DNA from 2 places in the Ruminococcus sp. RTP21358st1_G6_RTP21358_211008 genome. Region 1 is predicted to be linked to the other one. Evidence: predicted binding sites of a transcription regulator. Region 1 holds the regulator's gene; the other holds the start of a gene.
What was found. Region 1 encodes Rex, which represses fermentation and respiration genes when NADH is low (regulators of the CRP and FNR family bind a similar motif). Its sites were predicted from a motif close to ATTGTTAANNNNTTAACAAT; they were not measured.
Positions count from the first base shown of each region.

Region 2: the regulator Rex is predicted to act here: its motif matches at 1,494-1,513, upstream of AB5Z12_RS06120 (NAD(P)H-dependent oxidoreductase subunit E).

Region 1 covers NZ_JBDGDM010000003.1:125,362-128,575, forward strand. The annotation lists gene AB5Z12_RS02220 (NAD(P)H-hydrate dehydratase) at 1-1,548, opposite strand, end outside; gene AB5Z12_RS02225 (redox-sensing transcriptional repressor Rex) at 1,628-2,281, opposite strand; gene abc-f (ribosomal protection-like ABC-F family protein) at 2,560-3,214, shown strand, end outside.
Region 2 covers NZ_JBDGDM010000011.1:46,143-49,356, reverse strand. The annotation lists gene AB5Z12_RS06125 (NADH-quinone oxidoreductase subunit NuoF) at 1-870, opposite strand, end outside; gene AB5Z12_RS06120 (NAD(P)H-dependent oxidoreductase subunit E) at 867-1,346, opposite strand; gene moaA (GTP 3',8-cyclase MoaA) at 1,640-2,614, opposite strand; gene AB5Z12_RS06110 (MOSC domain-containing protein) at 2,607-3,035, opposite strand.

The sequences.
Region 1 (3,214 bases):
ACTCTGAACTTCTGCCAGTTTCAAAACTTCCGGCAGTGCTTCGATCATATCCTTCGCCGTCATGCCGTGAGATCCTTTTTTCTCTCTGGCAATATCACCGCAAAGACCGTGAATATATACTGCCAGGGCAGCTTTATAGGAAAGCTCCTGTTCTTCCTCACAGCTTAAATACATGCAGAGAACAGCTGCGATAATACCGGAAAGTACATCTCCGCTTCCTGCTGTGGCCATTCCCGAATTACCAGAAAGATTCAGATACAGCTTTTCATTCCGGTCAGTTATTACTGTACATGCGTCTTTCAGTACCAGAACACCGCCACTTTTCTCTGCATATTGATAAGCACAGGCTACAGGGTCTTCCTTTAGTTCTGATACATCCAAGCCGCAAAGACGGCTCATCTCGCCCATATGGGGAGTGAGAATGGTCTGTTTCCCTATGAATTTCATCCACTGTGGATGCATTGCCAGAATATTCAGACCATCTGCATCCAGTATAACAGGCTTTCCTGCTTTTGCTCCGTTTTCCAGGAACCAAAGCATTCTTTCCTTTCCTGAGCCTTCTGTTCCAAGCCCTGGACCGATTACCAGCACATCACACCAGTTTAAATTTTTCCTATTGGCTTCCTCATCAAATTCGCTGGTCAGCATTGCCTCAGGCAAAAGGCTCTGTAAAGGAATCCGGTTCTCTTCCACAGTCTGGATCTTCACCATCCCGGCGCCTCCATGAAGTGCTGCACTGGCACTCAGACAGGCTGCTCCGCACATTCCCTTCGAACCCGCCACAAGAAGGACCTTGCCAAATGTTCCTTTATTTCCCCATGGTTTTCTTGCCGGGAGAGTTTTTACGTCAGATTTTTCCATATACCAGGCAGCCTTGCTTGCAAGCTCACTGCCATCACGGTCCCGGTCATAAATCCCAATATCCGCCACCACAGTTCTGCCAGCATAAGCTCTTCCCGGATACAGACAAAGCCCACATTTTTTATACGCAAATGTTACGGTAAGATCTGCCTCAAAAGCAGTTCCAAGAACAGCTCCCGTATCTCCATGAATGCCAGACGGAATATCCACCGCTGCTTTATACGCAGGAGCTTCATTCATATGGTCAATTATCTCTTTGTAATTCCCGATAATCTCCCTGGAGAGTCCAACGCCGAAAATTCCGTCTACTATAACAGTATATTCATCCCATACAGGGTTATTCATTACCGGTACCTGGTAGCTCATGGCAATATCCCACTGATGTCGGGTTTCTTCTGTCATTTTATCCGGATTTCCTGCAAGATAAATCTCAGAACGAATTCCCGCCAGATGCAGAAGTCTTGCAATGGCAATGCCGTCACCTCCGTTATTGCCAGATCCGCAGACGGTCAGAATCCGTTCTTTTTTCAAATTAGCAGAACCGTTTTTCTTTTCCAGATATTTCCGGATCTCTTCTGCTGTGGCAAGTGCTGCCCTCTCCATGAGAACCAGGGAGGGAACATGCATATTATGAATAGTGCCATGGTCAAGCAGCTTCATCTGACTGCAGGTTACAACTTTTTTCATAAGGCCACTCCTAATGCAAAACTGCCGCCCGGTCTCCTGTAAATCCTTCAGCGAGACAAGCAGCAGTCCTCTTTGACTTTTATTCTTTGTTTTCTTTATGTTCGTTACGATACTGGCTTAAGTTGTAAGACAGTGCCATCAGACTCTCGGACAGATGAACGTTCTCTACGATCACATCCTCCGGGGCGTCAAGATCTGTATGGGCAAAATTCCAGATTGCCTTGATTCCATTGTCAATAAGAACCTTCGCCATCTCCTTGGCCTTATTCTTCGGCAGGGTCAGAATGGCAATCTCCACCTGATTCTCCCTGATAAATTCCGGGAGACTGCTAACCATCTGGATCTCAATCCCGCGAACGGAAATCCCCTCCAAAACCGGGTTTACGTCAAAAATCCCTACCAGGCGGAAGCCACGTTTTTCGAAGTCTCCATAATTGGCAAGTGCCTGTCCCAGATTACCTGCACCCAGAATGATCATGGGATGAATAGTGTCCAGTCCCAGTATTTTACCAATTTCTGTATAAAGATATTCTACATTATATCCATATCCCTGCTGTCCAAAACCACCGAAATTATTTAAGTCCTGTCGGATCTGTGAAGCAGTCACATGCATTTTTTTACTCAGGTCGTTGGAAGATATACGTTCCACCTTCTCTTCCATCAGCTCCCCCAGATAGCGATAATATCTTGGCAATCTCTTAATTACCGCCTTTGAGATCTCTTTTGCATCCAAAATGTTCCCCTCCTTGTTTCCGCTGCCTGTAATTTTCCGCTAAAAACGCATCGCGGAACATTACCTGTAATCGGCAGCCCGCGTAACACTATGTCAATTATACCGAAATGTTATTTTCTTGTCAATTAAAGTTGTGCAGAATTACAAATTTTTGCAAATTTTTTTGTGATTTGACAATTATTCTTTCAAAAAATAAATTTTTCAAGTATAATATACTATTGAACATTCTAATAATGCTGTTTCTGTGTATACAGAACCGCCTTTTTAAGGAGGAACTTATGATTTTATCATGTCAGAGCATCTGCAAATCTTTTGGGGAAAAGGTAATCCTGCAGGATGCTTCTTTTCACATAGAAGAACGGGAAAAGGCCGCTCTCATCGGCAATAACGGTGCGGGGAAAACGACTCTTCTTCGTATTATCATGGAGGAGATTTCCGCGGATTCCGGTCAGGTGGTCATTGCCAAGGATAAGAAGATCGGTTATCTGGCCCAGTACCAGGATATCCACGGTCATCACACCATTTACGAAGAACTGATGACCACCAAGCGGTACATTTTGGATATGGAAGACAAGATCCGTTCTCTGGAACAGGAAATGAAATACGTAGCAGGCGACAAACTTGAGAGCCTGATGAACAGCTATACCCGCCTGACGCACCAGTTTGAGCTGGAAAACGGCTACGCTTATAAAAGTGAAATCGTAGGAGTTTTAAAAGGTCTTGGATTTGAAGAAGAAGACTACGGCAAACAGATTGAGAACCTTTCCGGAGGTCAGAAAACCCGGGTTGCACTTGGCAAGCTTCTGATTTCCAAACCGGATATTCTCCTTCTGGACGAGCCTACCAACCATCTGGATATGGAGAGCATCGCATGGCTTGAGACCTATCTTCTTAACTACCCGGGTGCTGTATTTATCGTTTCCCATGACCGTT
Region 2 (3,214 bases), on a different contig from region 1:
AAGGATATGATCTCCAAGGAGACCATATTTCTCAGCCTGGGAAATAGCAAGACGAAGTCTGGCTACGGAAAGAGGATACTCTGCACGAACATATATGTATCCGTTCTCAGCGCCAACTGCGTAAGCGGCAATGATCATGCCCTCGATCATCTTATACGGATCGCCTTCCATAACGGAACCATCCATAAATGCTCCCGGGTCACCCTCATCACCGTTACATACTACATATCGGGTTTTCTCAGCCTGTCTGGCTACCTGTGACCACTTCTTACCAGCCGGGAAGCCGGCGCCTCCGCGTCCGCGAAGACCAGATCTGGTAACTTCATCAATTACATCCTGGGGAGTCATCTCTGTAACTGCCTTAGCAAGAGCAGAAAAACCGCCTGCTGCAATATATTCGTCAATGGATTCCGCGTCAATCTTACCACAGTTTTCAAGAACGATCCTGGTCTGACGGTTAAGGAACGGGATATCCTCAGGCTTCGGACAGATTTCATCTCCATGGCGGTAAAACAGACGATCTACAGGATGTCCAAGGCGTACAGTTCGCTCCACGATCTCCAGGCAGTCCTCCTCCTGAACATGTACATACTGATATCCGTATGGTTCAATCCTTACAAGAGGTCCCAGCTCGCAAAGACCCTGGCAGCCAGTCTTGATAACGCCTACGTGAGGGATATCTTTCTGCATTTCAATCTCTACACCATCAATACCTTCACAGAGTCTTACCATCTCATCATAGATTTTCTGAGCACCGGAAGCCATACATCCGGTACCGGAACAGACAAGAACACGGCATGTGAAGCTCTGGATATTCTGTTCGATCTCAGCTTTTTTGCTTTGCAGCTCTTCTTTACTGTTAATCCTCATCCGTTCTCACCTCTCAATCTGTTAATAAGCTCTACTACCTTCTCCGGTGTCATCTTGGCATGCACTTCTTCATTCACCATACAGGTGGGAGCAAGCCCGCAGGCACCAAGACAGGATACAGTCTCCACAGTGAACATCATGTCATCTGTGGTATGCTTCTTATTGCTTAATCCCAGTTCTTTCATGAATGCTTCTTTAACCGGGATTGACTTTCTTACATGACAAGCTGTGCCATCGCATACCTTGATAATGTATTTTCCTTTAGGTTCAAAAGAAAAGTTCTCATAAAAGGTTGCAACACTGAAGGCCTTCGCTTCAGTAACGCCGATCTGTCCGGCTACGTAGGTCAGAAGTTCTGCAGGCAGGTACCGATATTCCGCCTGGATATCCTGCATGATAGGGATTAATGAGGCAGCACACCGCTCATAATGCTCAATAATCTCATCTGCTTTCTTGTAATATGACTGATCTACCATTTTGTTAACCTCCTTACTTGCCAGATGCCTCCAGGTCTTTTGTCCCCGTCCTCCAAAGCTTCCGGCTTTGCGTATTTTTTAACAGACATGACTATTTTTGTAATGAAATTATATATTTTTTTGTTCATTTTGGCAAGCAAATATGAATAAGTTTATTTATTAACAATATTTTTGCACAATTTTGTATCTGGAATTATATTGAAATATACAAAAAGCCGGATTGCTTAAGTTGTACAAATGATACAACAGCAAATCCGACTTTTCTAAATCGTGTTTTCTTTTATTTTTCAAAATCATCCACCGATTTGAGCCATGATGTGGGATTCTTCGTTTCCCTTCTTATGTTCCTGAAAATTGTGGCCTACAGGCTTTTCATAAATGACTTTTTCTATCGTTTCTTTAAGCATCCTATCAGAACAACCACTTCGAAGCAAAACCTTCAGATCTGCTCCGTCCTCAAATTGCAGGCAGCCTTTCAGAAATCCGGTAGAAGTAAGCCTTACACGGTTGCAGCTGTCACAAAATTTGTGGGACAGGGCACTGATAAATCCGATCCTGCCTGTAAACTTCTCCAGGGTATAATAATGACAGGGACCATTTCCAAGCTTTTCTTCCGTTGGTGTCATTGACCCATATTCCTTTTCCAGAACAGACTTTATCAGTTCCTCTCCCCTGGCTGCAAACTCCTTGCCCAGACCGATTGGCATCATTTCAATGAAACGCACATGAAGAGGATTCTCCCTTGCAAGAGCTGCCACCTGTAAAAGTTCCTCGTCCGACTGAAAAGTGGGGACACAGTTCAATTTCACTTTTAGGGAAGGGTAGGAAAGTGCTGCCCTAAGTCCCTTTAAAACCTGGTGAAAATCGTCCCTGCGGGTGATTTTGCGAAATGTGGTTTCTTCTAAAGTATCCAGACTGATGTTTACGGCATCCAGACCGGCCTCCATCAGGCCCGGAAGCTGTTCTCCCAAAAGGATTCCGTTGGTGGTTAGTGTAACCTGGCAGATCCCGGGAATGGCTTTCAGCTCTTTTACTAATGGGGTGCAAATTCTGCGGACAAGAGGCTCTCCTCCTGTCAGTTTGATTCTGGAAATCCCAAGTTCACTGGCCACCTTACAGATTCTCACGATTTCATCTGTATCAAGAAGTTCTGTCCTTGGAATCTGACGGATTCCCTCTTCCGGCATACAGTAGATACAGCGGAGATTGCACCTGTCTGTCAAAGATATCCGCAGATAATCAATATTTCTTCCGTATCTGTCAAGCATAAACCATTTCATCTCCCTCAGAGATCACACCGCCTTTGATTACTCTGGCAAAAACACCTTCGCGGGGCATAATGCAATCTCCCATGATCTTGAAAATCTCGCAACCGTTGTGACACTGCTTTCCAATCTGCGTGATTTCCAGAATCACATCGTTGCATTTCAGACGGGTTCCTACTGGAAGAGTCTTAAAGTCAAATCCCTGTACGATCAGATTTTCCCCGAAAGCACCATCCTTTACCGGCGCGCCTTTTGCCTTAAATTCTTCTATTTTTTCATAAGACAGAAGGCTGACCTGACGGTGCCAGTTTCCTGCGTGGGCGTCATTCTCCAATCCATAATTTTCAATCAGTTTTACAGTGTGCACATTGACCTTCTGAGTTCCTCTTTTAACACTGATGTTCACTGCCATCACTTTTCCCATAATGAGTTACCTCCATATATCTGTACCCTCTATAGTACAATATCTTACTGAGAAAAGCAAATTTTTTGTAATAGCAAAACAAACTTTTGCCGCAATAAGGATTTCAATAAAATTTTCTGCAACAAAAAAACTCTCCAGTTTTTACCCTGAAGAGTTTTTCTTCCGCTTGTACACATGAT